Indioceanicola profundi: one gene and its partner. The protein of the gene in region 1 binds, or shares a complex with, the protein of each later gene. Links are inferred from orthologs where the notes say so. Each region holds a gene or a part of one and is shown on either strand. Other genes may lie near its edges.

Region 1 (7,840 bases):
GCTAACGTGGTGCGCCTGCAGGGCGTGGACGCCCAGGGCAGGACGAAGGACGGCGTGCAGGCAGAGGGTCCCGCTAATCTGCCTCAGGTGCTGGAGCGCGCCTTTACCCTCCAGTCCGGCGAGACGAGCAACCTGGTCGAATCCGGCGAGAGCAGCTATTTCGCCATTCAGGTCGAAAACGTGGAGCCGCCCGCCCTGCGTCCGCTGGGCGAGGTTCGTGACCAAGTCATCGCAGATTGGAAGGCCGAGCGCCGGAACGAGGCAGCAGCGGCAAAGGCCGAGGAACTGGCCACTCGCCTGCGCGAAGGCGCCGACCCCGCTGACCTCGCGGCCGAGTTGCCCGGCGCGACCTATGTGCGCACCGAGCCGCTGACCCGTGAGGGACAGTTGACGGGGCCAATCGCGCCGGCGCTTCGCGAAAAGCTGTTCGAGCTCGGAACCGGGGAGGTCGCTGCCGTTCCGACTGCGGAGGGCCAGTCCGTCGCTCGCCTGGTGGAGATCGTCCCCGCTGATCCGGTCCTCGGCGCTGCGCAGGTCGCCCAGCTTCGGACCGCCGCCAAGGACGCAATTGCCGACGATATCATCACCCAGTATCTGACGGGTCTGCGCGGCCGCTACGACGTGCAGGAAAACCGGGCCGTGATCGACAGCCTCTTCCGTCAGCAGGAGTAGAACGGTGCGCACTTACCCTGAGGCGTCGGCATTCAAGGAAGGTTACGCGGCCGGAACGTCCCAGGTGGTCTGGACCCGGCTGGTCAGCGACCTGGACACGCCTGTCTCCGCCTTTCTGAAACTGGCACAGGGACGCCCCAACGCGTTCCTTCTGGAAAGCGTCACAGGCGGGTCCGTGCGCGGACGTTATTCGCTGATCGGGCTGAAGCCCGATCTGATCTGGCGGAGCCGCGGCACCAAGGCAGAGATCAACCGGCAAGCTGCGTCCGACCCGAGCCTGTTCGAGCCGTGTCACGAACCGCCATTGAAGGCGCTCGCATCGCTGCTGGACGAGTCCCGCATCGATCTGCCGCGTGAGCTGCCGCCCATGTCTGCGGGCCTGTTCGGCTATCTGGGCTACGATATGGTCCGGTTGATGGAGCGGCTTCCGGATGGCAATCCGGATGAGCTGAATCTGGATGATGCCGTCCTGATCCGTCCGACGGTCATGGCGATCTTCGACGGCATCGACAATGTCATCACCGTGGTAACCCCGGTCCGGCCAGCGCCGGGCCACGATCCAGACCATGCCTATCAGCAGGCCTGTGAGCGATTAGCTGAAGCCGTGGCTGCGCTTGAGGGTCCCGTTCCGGCCGCGCATGAGACCACAATGGATGTCTCCGCGCTGCCGGCTCCGACGTCCAACACCACGCGGGAAGAGTATGACGCCATTGTGGAGCGCGCGAAGGAGTATATCCGTGCCGGCGACATCTTCCAGGTGGTGCCGAGTCAGCGCTTCTCCGTGCCGTTCCAGCTTCCGGCATTCGCCCTGTACCGGGCCCTGCGGCGCCTGAACCCCTCCCCGTTCCTGTTCTTCCTTGATTTCGGCAATGTGGCGGTAGTCGGCTCCAGCCCGGAAATCCTGGTCCGGCTACGCGATAACACGGTCACCATCCGCCCGATCGCGGGCACTCGCCGCCGCGGCAAGGACGCGGCCGAGGACAAGGTGCTGGCCGAAGATCTGCTGTCCGATCCAAAGGAACTGGCTGAGCATCTCATGCTGCTCGACCTGGGCCGCAACGATGTGGGCCGTGTAGCAAAGACTGGGACCGTGCGGGTCACCGAGCGCTTCACCATCGAGTACTATTCCCACGTCATGCACATCGTCTCCAATGTGGAGGGAGAGGTCGATCCCAGCTTCACAGCTATCGATGCCCTGTCCGCCGGATTCCCGGCTGGAACCGTCTCCGGCGCGCCGAAAATCCGGGCTATGGAGATCATCGACGAGTTGGAGAAGACCCGTCGGGGCATCTATGGCGGCTGTATCGGCTATTTCGCCGCAAACGGGACCATGGATACCTGCATCGCCCTACGCACGGCGGTGATCAAGGACGGGACGATGTACGTGCAGGCCGGCGGCGGGGTTGTGGCGGACAGCGAGCCCGAGGCCGAATATCAGGAGACGGTGAGCAAAGCCAAGGCCCTGTTCAAGGCTGCCGAGGAAGCGGTGCGCTTCGCCGCCGAACGCCGGGAATCCGGGAACCTTTAACAGCACGGATAGCGGCATTCCGAATGCCTGCGGCACGCCGCTATCCGAAGCCTACCAACCTCTATGCCGCACCATTGAAGTCGAAGCCGGCATCCTCGATCGCTTCCCTCACCTCTTCCTCGGAGGCGGAACCTTCGACATGGACAATTCCGGCCTTCAAATCCACCAATGCGCGGGTGGAATTCGAGCGTCCCTCGATGGCGCGGCTGATGGCGTTGGCGCAACCATCGCAGGTCATGCCGCCGACCTTGTACGCAACACTCATTCCATTTCCTCCTGTGCGATTCCAGTTGTTCAACCGCTCAGGAGGCCGGGCGCTGCACCTTCGCCACGGCGCTGACTGGAACCAGTTGAAATCCCTTTTTCTCCAACGTCGGCAACCACGCCTCAAGGGCCGCGGCGGTCACGTCGTGCGGGTGACCAATGGCAATTGCGACGCCATTCTGCCGGGCAATGGCTTCGGTCCTGGCCAGGGCCTGCGCCAGGAAGGCCGGCGTCTGCTCATGATCCAGGAAGACGTCGCGGGCTGCCAGGGGCAGGCTGTGGTGGGAACCGATGCTGGCGACGGCGGATGCTCCCGTGGTGCGACTGTCCAGGAACAGCAGCCCGCGTTGCGCAAGCTCATCCAGCACAACGTTCATCCCTGCCGCATCGGCAGTAAAGCGGCTGCCCATGTGATTATTGATGCCGACATATCCATGGAAGGCAGACAGGCCGATTCCGAGCCGCCGCCGTATCTCCGCTTCGGGCAAGCCTGTCATCAGGGCATTCGGGCCGGGATCGTTGGGGCCGTCCGGCTGCATGGGCACATGCACGATCAACTCATGTCCCGCCTTACGTGCCGCCTCGGTCTGCACCGGCAGTTGCTTGGCGTAGGGAAGCCAAGCCAGGGTCAGGGGACCGGGCAGCTCCACGATCCGGCTACTCCGGCGCCGGTCCAGCCCCATATCGTCGATGACGATGACGATCCGTGGCCGCCCCTCGACCGGCGCCGGTTTCACCTGCTCCGGCTGACGTTCGGGTGCGGGCGGACGTAAGGCGGCAACCTGCTGCGCAGGCTTGGCCGCGGAAACCGGAGGCGGTTTCTGGGTCCCTGCCGCATCGTCTGCGGGCCGCGTCGGCTCCGCCTCACGGTGCTTCTCCGGTGCTGGTGCCGCGGCGCGTGGAGGTGACGGCGCTGGGCCGGGCCGGCTCACTGGCTGGGGGGGTATGGCGGTGGCGACGCGCGATGCCGGCGTGGACGCCGTTTCCGGACCAAGCCCTTCGCCGCCGAACAACGCGAGCACGACGACAAGGCCGGCAAACGCCAGCAGAGCGCCGATAGCGATCTTCTGCGATCCGGCGGAAGCACACTTACTGGACTTCGCTGGGCGGCGTTTCGGTGGCAGACGACGCGCGGTCATGAGTGACCGTCCGCGGAACCGCGGGAGCTGTGGCAGTCACGGCCGGTAGACAGCGTCTCCAGGATCGGACAGTCGGGACGCTCATCCCCGTGACACTGATCGATTAGGCGGGTCAGAGTGCCGCGCAGGCTGCGCAACTCTTCGATCCGCGCATCGACCTCCGCCACATGCCGTTCCGCCATCCGGCGCACATCGGCGGACGCGCGGTTGCGGTCCTGCCAGAGCGCCAGAAGGTCCGCTACCTCCTTCACCGAAAACCCAAGCGAGCGCGCACGGTGGATGAAGCGCAATGTCTCCACATCCTGGTCGCCATAGTCGCGGTATCCGTTCTCCCGCCGGCCGGCAGCCTGGATCAGCCCCACGCTCTCGTAATATCGGATGGTTTTGGCCGGAACGCCGGAGCGTTTGGCCGCGGTCCCGATGTTCATCGCCCCGCTCTTCCCCTTGCCATGCATCCAGTCATGCTACACGTGTGCATTAACCGCAAGGTTACGAGCCGGCGAACCTATGGAAATCACGGGGGTCTGCCTGTACCGTAGCCAGCCGCGACGCTTGGAATCCGTACGATGCTGCTTCTGATCGACAATTACGACAGCTTCACCTGGAACCTCGTCCACTATCTGGGCGAACTCGGGGCCGAAGTGGTCGTCCGCCGCAATGACTCGCTGGATGTGGCTGAAGCTTTGGCTATGCAGCCGGAAGGCATCGTGCTCTCACCTGGCCCCTGCGACCCGGACAAGGCCGGCATCTGCCTGCCGCTGATCGCCGCGGCGGCGGAGGCCCGGGTGCCGCTCATGGGCGTCTGCCTTGGTCACCAGGCAATCGGGCAGACCTTCGGCGGCAAAGTGGTGCGTGCACCGGTGCCGATGCATGGCAAAGTCAGCCCGGTGGTCCATCAGGGTCATGGCACGATGCGCGGACTGCCGAGCCCCTTCCGCGCTACCCGGTACCACTCCCTGATCGTTGAGCGAGAGACCCTCCCCGACTGCCTGGAGCCGGTAGCCGAGTTGGAGGATGGCATGATCATGGCCCTCATGCACAAGGAACTGCCGATCCATGGCGTGCAGTTCCATCCGGAAAGCATTGCGTCCGATCATGGGCACAAGATCCTGGACAATTTCCTGGACGTGACCCGCGGCGGACGCAACGTGGCGAGCCGCGCGTCCGGCGCTGCGGCCTGAGGCTTGCGATGACCGGAGATATGGGCGATTTCAAAGCCTTGCTGAGCAAGGTTGCCACGGGCGCACAGCTCACCGAGCAGGAGGCGGAGCACGCATTCGGCATCATCATGTCCGGCAATGCGACCCCGTCCCAAATGGGCGGGTTCCTGATGGCTCTGCGTGTGCGCGGCGAGACGGTAGAGGAGATCACCGGGGCCGCGCGCACTATGCGGGCCAAGGCGGTGCAGGTTGAAGCGCCGGCGGGCACCATCGATACCTGCGGCACCGGCGGCGATGCTGCCGGCACCTACAATATTTCCACGGCCGTGGCTTTCGTCGTCGCCGGAAGCGGTGTTCCGGTGGCCAAGCACGGCAACCGCGCAGTGTCCAGCAAGTCCGGCGCCGCCGACGTGCTCACGGCGCTGGGCGTGAATGTGGAGGCTGATTTCAGCCTTGTGCGGCATGCGTTATGGGAGGCCAATATCGGCTTCTTGATGGCTCCCCGCCATCACACCGCCATGCGCAACGTCGCTCCGACGCGGGTGGAGCTCGGAACGCGGACCATCTTCAACCTGATGGGTCCGCTGTCCAATCCCGCAGCTGCCAAGCGCCAGCTCCTGGGCGTCTTCGACGCCCGCTGGGTGGAGCCGATTGCGCAGGTGCTGCAGCGTCTGGGGTCGGAGGCGGCATGGGTTGTCCATGGCTCCGACGGACTGGACGAGATCACGACCACCGGCCCGACCAGCGTCGCCGCCCTGAAGGATGGACGGATCACTACTTTCCGGATCGTTCCGGAAGATGCAGGTCTGCCCCAGGCAAGTCCGGCGGATCTCCGCGGCGGGGATGCCGAAACCAACGCCGAAGCACTGCGCGCGATTCTTTCCGGAGCGGAAGGCGCCTATCGTGACATCGTCCTGCTGAACGCCGCCGCCGCCTTGATCGTCGCCGACAAGGCCGCCGACCTGAAGAGCGGCGTGGAGCTTGCCGCCCATTCCATCGCCAGCGGCGCCGCGCGCGCCGCGCTGGACCGGCTTATTGCCATCACCCATACGCAGGCAGTCGAAGAATGACCGCGCCCCGTCCGCCCGACGTGCTGGCCCGTATCTGCGCCCATAAGGCAGAGCATGTCGCCGCCTGCAAGGCGCGCCGATCCCTGGCCGACCTGGAAGCGCTGGCCCGCACACAGTCTGCTCCGCGCGGATTTGCCCAGGCATTGGAAAGATCGGTTGCCGAGGGTCGCTGGGCCCTGATCGCCGAGATCAAGAAGGCCAGCCCCAGCAAGGGCCTGATCCGCGCCGACTTCCACCCGGCGACGCTGGCCCGCGCGTACAAGGAGGGCGGCGCCACCTGCCTTTCTGTGCTCACCGATATTCCCTACTTCCAGGGCAATGACGGCTACCTTGCCGAGGCGCGGGACGCGGTGGACCTTCCGGCCCTCCGCAAGGATTTCATGATCGACCCCTACCAGGTCGTTGAAAGCCGTGTTCTGGGCGCGGACTGCATTCTGCTGATCATGGCCGCGCTCAGTGACGCACAGGCATCCGAGCTCCATGATGTCGCCGTGGCGCACGGTATGGACGTCCTGATTGAAGTTCACGATGCGGAGGAGATGGAGCGCGCCCTCAAGCTCCCTACCGGCCTGCTGGGCGTAAATAATCGGAATCTCAAGACCTTGTCTGTCGACCTTTCCACGACGGAGAAACTGGCCGTCATGGTTCCGGCCGGCCGCGCCTTGGTGGCGGAGAGCGGGATACATTCTCCAGACGACGTGACGCGTCTCGCGAAGGCGGGTGCCCGCCGCTTCCTGGTAGGTGAGAGTCTGATGTCGCAGCCCGATGTGGCCGCAGCGACCCGCACCCTCCTCTCCGCCAGCCTGCATGACGCGGCGTAAAGCAATGACAGACCAGCAGGATTCCCGCCTCACCCATTTCGACGCCCAGGGCAATGCCGCCATGGTGGACGTGTCCGCCAAGGATGAGACGGAGCGTGTGGCGACGGCGCGCGGTCGGGTCTCGATGCGGCCGGAAACCTTTGCGTTGATCCGTGACGGCGGAATGAAGAAGGGCGACGTGCTGGCTGTGGCGCGTCTGGCCGGCATCATGGCCGCCAAGAAGACCTCGGACCTGATCCCGCTCTGTCATCCGCTGGCCATCTCCAAGGCTGCGGTGGAGTTCGAGCTGGCTGAAGAGGACAGCGCAGTCGACATTGAAGCCACCGTGAAGCTGAAGGGCCGGACCGGCGTGGAGATGGAGGCGCTGACCGCTGTCAGCGTTGCTGCCCTTACCATCTACGACATGTGCAAGGCGGTGGACCGCTGGATGAGCATCGGTGACATACGTCTGGTCCACAAATCCGGCGGAAAGAGCGGCACCTGGAATGCCGCAGGTGCTACGGACGCCCCATGATTTCCGTCGCGGAGGCCCGTGCCCGCATCCTTGCCCAGGCTCGGCTTCTCCCGGCGGAGCAGGTGGCCCTCCCCGACGCGCTCGACAGGGTGCTTGCTGCGGATGTCGTCGCCCGACTCTCACAGCCTCCCGCGGATGTCTCCGCCATGGACGGCTGGGCTGTCAGGACGGCGGATATTTCCGTTCTTCCGGTGACTCTGCGCCGCATTGGAGAATCTCCTGCCGGCCGGCCCTTCACGGGGTCAGTCGGCCCCGGCGAGGCGGTACGCATCTTCACCGGCGGCCAGATCCCCGCCGGCGCGGACACGGTCGTCATCCAGGAGGATTGTGAGGAACTGGGCGGCAGCGTCGTGATCCGGGAAGGCTCCGGTCCTGGACGGTGGATACGTAAGGAGGGGCTGGATTTCCGGCAGGGAAATATCGGCTTGAGGACGGGCCAACGTGTCGGCGTCCGTGGGCTGGCCTTGGCGGCCGCCATGAACGTGCCCTGGCTGATGGTCCGCCGCCGCCCGCGCGTCGCTATTCTGGCCACCGGGGATGAGGTGAACATGCCCGGTGAGCCGCTGGGACCAGGGCAGATTGTCAGTTCCAACGGCCTTACCCTGGCCGCCCTCGTCCGCCGCAGTGGAGGCGAACCCGTGGATTTGGGCGTTGCCCGCGATACGCCGGACA
Region 2 (7,951 bases), 630 kb from region 1 along the record:
AAGCGGCGCGGCCGTCCCGGCATTCCCCAGGACCTGACCAATCACGACTGCCTGATCTATACCGGCTCCCAGCGCGACGAATGGACCTTCCGCGCCAAGCCGGGCTCCAACGAGCTGGTGCATATCAAGGTCAATGGCCGGATCAAGGCCAACAATGGCGACGTGCTGCGGCAGGCCGCGGCGGGCGGCTGCGGCATCGTCATCATGCCGACCTTCATCGTGGGGGAGGATTTGACCGCGGGACGGCTGGCTCCCTGCCTGCTGGACCATATGGTGGAGCCCAGCGCCGTCCACTGCGTCTACCCCGCCAACCGCCACCTCAGCCCCAAGGTCCGCGCCTTCGTGGACTTCATGACCGGCCGTTTCGGCCCGGTGCCGTACTGGGATGAGAGCCTGACGGTGCTGAAGGGCGGGTGAGGGGCGTTTGACCCCGGCCGCCGGTGGCGGTTATCTCTTGCCCTTCTCGCCGGCGCCCTCGATCGCCTCACCGGCCCGTTGCAGGTCCTTGCCGATCCCTTCCACCGTGTTGCAGGCGGTCAGCAGGGCGAGCGAGGCCAGCAGGATGGCGGGGAGGGCGGTGCGCAGGCGCTTCATGGCGGGCCGAACCGAATGTGTGAACCTATCTTCCGTCCCCATACCACGAAGTCGTGAAGCATGTCCAAACAGCCGAAAGTCAGGGTGGATCAGGCGTTGGTGGAACGCGGGCTGGCTGAAAGCCGCGCCAAGGCCCAGGCCCTGGTCATGGCCGGGCTGGTCTATGCCGATACCCGCCGCATCGCCAAGCCGGGCGAGCAGGTCGCCCCCGATCTGGCTCTGACCGTCAAGGGCCAGGACCATCCCTGGGTCAGCCGGGGCGGGTTGAAGCTGGTGAAGGCGCTGGATCATTTCGGGATCGATCCAACCGGACTGACCGCCATCGACGTCGGCGCTTCCACCGGCGGCTTCACCGACGTGCTGCTGAGCCGCGGCGCGGCCAAGGTCTATGCCGTGGATGTGGGCCATGGGCAACTGGCCTGGAAGCTGCGGGAAGACCCCCGCGTCGTGGTGATGGAGAAGACGAATGCCCGCCATCTGACGGCGGAGCAGATACCGGAACCGCTGGACATGGTGGTCTGCGATGCCAGCTTCATCGGGCTGGAGACGGTGCTGCCCGCGGCCCTGGACCTGACCCGGCCCGGCGCGTGGCTGGCGGCCCTGATCAAACCGCAGTTCGAGGTCGGCAAGGGCCGCGTCGGCAAGGGCGGGGTGGTGCGGGAGCCGGAGCTTCACCAGGAGGTCTGCGACCGCATCCAGGCTTGGCTGGCGGCCCGGCCCGGCTGGATCGTGCTGGGCATCACGGAAAGCCCGATCACCGGCCCGGAGGGAAATAAGGAATTTCTTATTTGCGGTCGCCGAACCGCGTGAGGGGGGCCGTCCTATCCTGTTGGCTGTCGCCGAACAAGCAATTACAGGAGCTTGGCACGATGAACAGCAACCGTGGCGACGACCGCCGGGACAAGGCGACGGAGCGGGAAAAGCGCCTGACCCGGAGTGGACTGGGCGCTGGGGACAGCGATCCGACCCGCACCCGCGTCGCCGGCACCATGATGGACCCGCTGGCCGAACCGGCCCCGCGCGAGGGCGGCGGCCGGGGCGAGCATCCCGGCGCGCCGAATCCGCCGGCCACCCCGCCCCACGCGGATGCCGCGCCGGGCGTCGATCTGGCGAAGACCTCGTCCCGCGATGCGGCGGGAGGCGGGGACGAGGTGGCGCGCAATCAGGGCTCCATGGGCCGCCGCAACACCCCGTCGGAGACCAAGCCGATCGGCTGAATGACCGTACTTTCAAGGATGGGAGCCGGCGTGACCGGCTCCCCCCATCCGGACGGTTCCGTCAGAGACCCTGGCCGGTGATGGAAACGGGACGCATCATCACGATGGTCTCCTCCGGCGAGGGGGCAGCGAGCCAGGGGGCCAGGGTCTTCATCACCGGCCGCGCCCCTACCAGCACATCGCCGAAGGATCGGCTCAGCAGTCCCGCGGCGATGTCGGCGCGGACGTCGCCGCTGATCAGGTCCATGACATAGGCGAACTGGCTCTTGCTCTCCGGAAAGAGGAGGGTGCGAACCGGCGCGTCGGGGGCCAGCCCCATCACCTCGCGGAGCTGGGCCAGGGCCACGTCGTAGCCGCCCAGCGCATCCACCAGTCCGATCTCCTGCGCCTGCCGGCCGGTATAGACCCGACCGCGCGCGATCTCCTGCACCTTCTCCAGCGGAAGCTTGCGGCCGTTGGCGACGCCGGCGGTGAAGCGGGCGTAGATGTCGTCCAGCATGACGTTCAGCCGCTCCTGCTCGCTCTCGCTGAAGGACGAGTTGGAGGACCACATGCCGGCATTGGCCCCGACCTCGATCCGGGCGGTGCCGACGCCGGCCCATTCCTGAAGTCCGCTGGTCACCAGCTTGCCGTACAGCACGCCGATGGAGCCCGTCAGGGTTCCGGGCTGGGCCACGATGCGGTCGGCGTCCATGGCGACCCAGTAGCCGCCGGAACCGGCCACGTCGCCCATCGAGATCACCACCGGCTTGCCGGCCTCGCGGGCCCTCTGCACGGCGCGGCGCACCACCTCCGACCCGACGGGGGAGCCGCCGGGGCTGTCCACCCGGAACAGGATGCCGCGGACACTCTCATTCTCCACCGCCTTGTCGAATGCCTCCGCGATGCTGGCGGGGCCGAAGCTCTGTTCACCCGACAGCGGGTCCACGTTTCCTTCGCCGCGGTAGATCGGGCCGGAGCCGATGATCACCGCCACGGCGGGCGCGTCGGACGGCGGCGTGGGATCGGCGATGCCGGCATAATCCAGCAGGTCCATCTCCTCCGGCGCCGGCCCGTCGCCGCTGGTGAAGGCGCGGTCCATGGCGGTCTGGGTCAGCTCGTCATAATAGGCCAGCCGGTCGATGAGCTTGAACTCCAGAGCCTCACGGTCCAGCAGCGGCGCCCGGTCGACGGCGGCCCGCACCCCTTCCGCATCGAGGTTCCGGGAGCTGGCGACGCCGGCCACCCATTGGTCGAAGAGATCGCCGATCAGGGAGGCCGTCATCTCCTGGTTGGCCTGGGTCGGCTCCCGCTCCATGAAGGTCTCGGCGGCGGTCTTGTACTCATGCCGCTTGGCGAATTCCGGCTGGACGTAGATCTTTTCCAGCGTGCCGCCATAGACCTGCAGCTCCGCCGCGATGCCGTTGACGCCCAGCGTGCCCACCGGCTGCATCCAGACCTCGTCGAAGGCGGAAGCCAGATAGTAGCTGAGCATCCCGGAACCTGCTTCGCCGAAGCTTTCGGAATGGATCAGGGCGAACTTGCCGCTCTGCCGGAAGCGGCCGACGGCGTCGCGCAGCTCCTGGGTCGCGCCCCAGCCCACGGTGGAGTCGCCGATGCGGCCGACCAGCCCCTTGACGCGATCATCCTTTGCCGCCCGGTCGATGGCCGCCACCAGCTCCCGCACAGTGGGATTGTGCCCGCCGAGCAGGCCGGCCAGCGGGTCCTCCGGCGTCTTTTCCAGCAGCGGAGTCTCAAAATCGAATTCGAGCACGACGCGCTCCGGCACTTCCGGCGCTCCGGGGGCGAAGGCCCACAGGGCCGCCACCATCCCGCCGAACAGCAGCACGACGAGGAAGCCTACGACCGCGAAAATCCTGACGATGATCCGCATCATGAAGGACGAACTCTCCTGACGGTTGGCGCGGGGAAAGACCCCGGCGCGCGCAGAATGGAGTAAGCCGGAGCAGTTTTCCATCCTGGCATGCGACTGCGCGACGACAGGCGCCGGGAGGCCCGTTGTTGGGCGGGCCGCATCCGTCTATGGTCCCGGCCATGAGTCCGCAGCCCGTCATCCTGCCGATCCCGGCCGCCGATCCGGCCGCCGCCTTCGCCGCCCTGGCGGGGGAGGCTGGCGCTATCCTGTTGGACGGGGCCGCTGCGGAGGATCCGGGCCGGGCACGGTATTCCTATATCTGCGCCGCTCCTGAAGCCTGGCTGGATGTCCGGGGCGGCCGGGTGCTGCTGGACGGCCGCCCTGTGGAAGGAGAGCCCTTCTCCCTTCTGGAGCAGCTGCTCGGCCCGCGGCGGGCGGCGGTGCCGGGGCTGCCGCCGTTCCAGGGCGGCCTTGCCGGATATCTGGGATACGAATTGGGTGGTTGGCTGGAGCGGCTGCCGGAGCCGCAGTCGGTCGGGCTTGACCTCCCGGACATGGCGGTCGGCCTGTACGACACGGTGGCGGCTTTTGACCATGTGGCGGGCGATGCCTGGGTGATCGCCCATGGGCCGGAGGCGGAACGGCGTGCGCAGACGATGGCCGGACGGCTGGCCGCCGGGTGGGACCTGCACCAGACGCCGACCGACCGCGCCCTGCTCTCCGGGCCGGGATGGCGGGCGGAGATGACGCCCGATGACTACCGCGCCGCGGTGGGAAGAGTGCTGGATTATATCCAGGCCGGCGACATCTATCAGGCCAACCTGACGCAGCGCTTCCTGGGCAGGCTGTCGCCGGGAGCCACGGCCTGGGACGCCTATCTGCGCCTGCGGCCCCGGACGGCGGCCCCATTCTCCGCCTTTCTGGAGCTGGGGGAGGGGCGGGCGCTGGCGTCGGGCTCCCCGGAACGGTTCCTGAACCTGTCCGCCGAGGGGCGGATCGAGACCCGTCCGATCAAGGGCACCCGCCCGCGCGGAGCCACGCCGGACGAGGATGCCGCCCTGGCAGACGAGCTGCGGGGCAGCGAAAAGGACCGGGCGGAGAACCTGATGATCGTGGACCTGCTGCGCAACGACCTGTCGCGCGTGGCGGAGATCGGCAGCGTGCGGGTGCCGAGCCTGTGGGCGCTGGAGAGCTACCGTACCGTCCATCACCTGAGCAGCGTGGTGGAGGCGCGGCTGCAGCCCGGCCTGGGGCCGGTGGACCTGCTGCGGGCGGCCTTCCCCGGCGGCTCCATCACCGGCGCGCCGAAGATCCGGGCCATGGAGATCATCCGGGAACTGGAGCCGGCGCGGCGCGGCGCCTATTGCGGGTCCGTCGTCTGGATCGGGCGCGACGGGGCGATGGACAGCTCCATCGTCATCCGCACCTTGGCTGTTTCCGGCGGGTGGGTGCAGGCGCAGGCCGGCGGCGGCATCGTCGCCGACAGCGAGCCGGAGGCGGAGTACCATGAGTGCCTGACCAAGGCGCGCGCCCTGCTGACTGCGCTCGACCCCGACATGGCCTGGCCGCCGGCTGCCGGCCATCCCGAAGGGCTGGAGGCAGCGGAATGAGCGTGCTGTGGCTGGGACAAGGGCTGGTCGACAGCGCCGAAGCGCGGATCGATCCCGCCGACCGGGGGCTGCTGCTGGGCGACGGGCTGTTCGAGACCATGCGCATGGATGGCGGGACCGTGCAGCGACTCGAGGCCCATCTGGCCCGGCTCCGCCAGGGGGCGGATATCATCGGCCTGCCGGTGCCCCTGACGGACGATGCCCTGGTAGATGCGCTGGGAGAGGTGGCGAAGGCGAATGGACTGACGGATTGCGCCCTGCGCCTGACGCTGACCGCCGGGACCGGGCCGCGCGGATTGCTGCGGGCGGAACCGCCGCGACCGACTTTGATGATCGCCGCCGCTCCCCTGCCGCCGCCGCCCGGGCCGGCGGTGCTGGCGGTCGCTACATGCACGCGGCGGAACGAGCATTCTCCGGTGTCCCGCATCAAAAGTATTAACTATCTCGATGGCATCATGGCGCGGCGGGAGGCGCAGGCGCTGGGCGCCGACGATGCCGTGCTGATGAACACGGCGGGGAGGGTTGCGGAGGCGAGCGCCGCCAACATCTTCCTTCTGCTGGATTGCGGATGGGTTACGCCGCGCGTGGAAGAGGGGGCGCTGCCCGGCACCATGCGTGCGGCGATGATCGGGGCCTGGAACGCCGAGGAGCGGGCGGTCAGCGTGCAGGACCTCCGCCGTGCCGACGCGATCGTACTGACCAGCGCCTTGGGCGTGCGTGAGGTGAAGGGGCTTCTTCCCGCGGCGGATTGAGACTTTCCGGACCCTGTCCGGCGCACTAGTGTAGGACGGATTTTACGTTTGATTACAGCGGCTCGGAGAGGTTCCGGAGTGGGGCGGGGTTCGAAATCGATGTGGAGACGCTTCGCCGGCCTGTCGGCAGCGCTGCAACTCCTATCGGCGCTCCTTCTCGCCCCGCTCCCCGCAATGGCCTCGGGCGATCCGATGGCGTCGGGAATGCTGACAAGACTCACCGTGGTTTCCACGCTCCAGCGGGAGAACATGCGGCCGTTCAAGGAGGCGTTCGAGGCCGAGAACCCCGACATCCGCCTGACCATGCGCACCCTCGGCAATGGCACCGTCACTGATGCCCTGATGGCCCAGGCGGAGGTGGCGGATGGGATCGACGTGATCTGGGGCCTGTCAGCCGCTTCGATGATCCTGCTGCGGGATGCCGGCCTGCTGCTTCCCTACACGCCCTCGGGCGCTGAGCGGGTCGAGGTCCGGTTCAAGGATGCGAGAGTACCAGCCGCCTGGGTCGGCGGCGGCATCTGGACCACGGCGCTGTGCGCCGCGACGGGGCTGGGCGACAGGTTGCCAGCGGCCTGGAGCGACCTGACGCATCCGTCCTGGCGCGGCCGGATCGCCATGCCCAGCCCGGTGAGCAGCGGCGTGGGCATGGCCCTCGTGGGCGGCTGGCTTCTCAGCATGGGAGAGGAGCGTGCCTGGGCCTTCATGGATGCGCTGCACGAGAACATGGTGGTCTATACGCAGGAAGGCAGCAAGGCCTGCCGCATGGTCTCGACCGGCGCCATCGATATCGGCCTGTCCTTCGATTACCGGGCGACCCATACCAAGGCCCAGACCAAGGCCGTGGTGCCGGTGTTTCCTGATGGTCTCGGCTGGGATGTCAGCGCTGCCGCCATCCTGACGACAACGAAAAATGCGGACGCGGCGCGCCGCTTCGCCGACTGGTCCGCCAGCGACCGTGCCCGCCGCTTCTATGCCGACGCGCTCGACTTCTCCATGGTTGCCAGCGGTGAGGTGAACCGGGAGCTTCCCGATCTTCCGCCCGACCTCGCGAAGCGGCTGGCCCCGATGGACTTCACCTGGCTCGCCGCCAACCGGGAGCGGATCATCGCCACCTGGATCAAGCGCTATGGCACCAAAATGGAAGCGCCAGCCGCCGAATAGGTGCAGGTCCGCGGCTGGTTTCAGGTGCGGGCGCGGGGAAGTTCAATGATGAATTCGGCTCCCTGTCCTGGATCGCTTCGGCAACCGATACGGCCGCCGAACAAGCCGATGGCGCGTCGCGCAAAGGCAAGGCCGATGCCGGCGCCACCGGACCGGCCGGAATGGAAAGGTTCGAAGATGCGGGCCAGGTCCGCCGGAGCTATGCCGATGCCGTTGTCCCGGACGTGAAGGCGGTTGTCCCGCTCGCCGGCCCGAAGGCGGATTTGCAGGACGGGGGAAGCGCCGCAACCAAGCCAGTGCTTTTCAGAAAGGGCGCGCAGGCCGTTCTTGACTCAGGATGTCCGAACCGACATAGGTAAAGTCGCATTCCGCCGGTTCCCAGCGGACCAGCTCCCGCTCGCCCGGGCGGAAGGGATAGGCGTCCAGCGCGGCTGAGACCGTGCCGGACATGCTGTGCGGGGCGAAATTGCGGCTGTCCAGCCGGTCGCCGGCGATGTTGGCCAGCAGCGTGTCGATGACCGTATTGAAATGGGCGGCGTGGCGGATAATGCGTTCCAACGCCTGCCCGGTCTGGCTCCGCCCACCGGCGGCCATGTCCGATCCTGCCGGCGGCGTCCAGCCCTGCGCCAGCGCCCAGGCCCGTGCGGCTTCCAGCTCGGCGATATCCTCCCGCAGCCCCTCGGCGTCCAGCCGGATGCCCAGGAGCGGCGTGCGCATCTCGTGGGCGATCGAGCCGCTGACCGCCGCCACTGCCCGCATCCG

Evidence for each region.
Region 2: the proteins of DOL89_RS06530 (region 1) and pabB are in contact, whole or in part, in a solved structure (PDB 8RP0), measured with the Escherichia coli proteins. The link is inferred for Indioceanicola profundi from one-to-one orthologs.

Annotation. Positions count from the first base shown.
Region 1 is NZ_CP030126.1:1,371,724-1,379,563, forward strand. The notes cover bases 3,195-5,976. They hold DOL89_RS06530 (anthranilate synthase component II), read left to right. Parts: upstream 3,195-4,169; coding sequence 4,170-4,784; downstream 4,785-5,976. Other genes in these bases: DOL89_RS25475 (divergent polysaccharide deacetylase family protein), read right to left, coding at 3,195-3,201; cueR (Cu(I)-responsive transcriptional regulator), read right to left, coding at 3,600-4,031; trpD (anthranilate phosphoribosyltransferase), read left to right, coding at 4,793-5,833; trpC (indole-3-glycerol phosphate synthase TrpC), read left to right, coding at 5,830-5,976. Outside these bases: DOL89_RS06505 (SurA N-terminal domain-containing protein), read left to right, coding at 1-672; trpE (anthranilate synthase component I), read left to right, coding at 677-2,200; DOL89_RS06515 (heavy-metal-associated domain-containing protein), read right to left, coding at 2,262-2,465; more of DOL89_RS25475, read right to left, coding at 2,503-3,194; more of trpC, read left to right, coding at 5,977-6,654; cyclic pyranopterin monophosphate synthase MoaC, read left to right, coding at 6,659-7,168; DOL89_RS06550 (molybdopterin molybdotransferase MoeA), read left to right, coding at 7,165-7,840. UniProt on the Escherichia coli protein: Part of a heterodimeric complex that catalyzes the two-step biosynthesis of 4-amino-4-deoxychorismate (ADC), a precursor of p-aminobenzoate (PABA) and tetrahydrofolate.
Region 2 is NZ_CP030126.1:2,007,392-2,015,342, reverse strand. The notes cover bases 3,168-6,060. They hold pabB (aminodeoxychorismate synthase component I), read left to right. Parts: upstream 3,168-3,845; coding sequence 3,846-5,276; downstream 5,277-6,060. Other genes in these bases: DOL89_RS09590 (aminotransferase class IV), read left to right, coding at 5,273-6,028; sppA (signal peptide peptidase SppA), read right to left, coding at 3,168-3,687. Also shown: DOL89_RS09620 (LysR family transcriptional regulator), read left to right, coding at 1-417; DOL89_RS09615 (entericidin A/B family lipoprotein), read right to left, coding at 448-594; DOL89_RS09610 (TlyA family RNA methyltransferase), read left to right, coding at 655-1,404; DOL89_RS09605 (hypothetical protein), read left to right, coding at 1,464-1,811; more of sppA, read right to left, coding at 1,873-3,167; DOL89_RS09585 (extracellular solute-binding protein), read left to right, coding at 6,233-7,189; DOL89_RS26010 (sensor histidine kinase), read right to left, coding at 7,210-7,452; DOL89_RS09575 (hypothetical protein), read right to left, coding at 7,493-7,951. UniProt on the Escherichia coli protein: Part of a heterodimeric complex that catalyzes the two-step biosynthesis of 4-amino-4-deoxychorismate (ADC), a precursor of p-aminobenzoate (PABA) and tetrahydrofolate.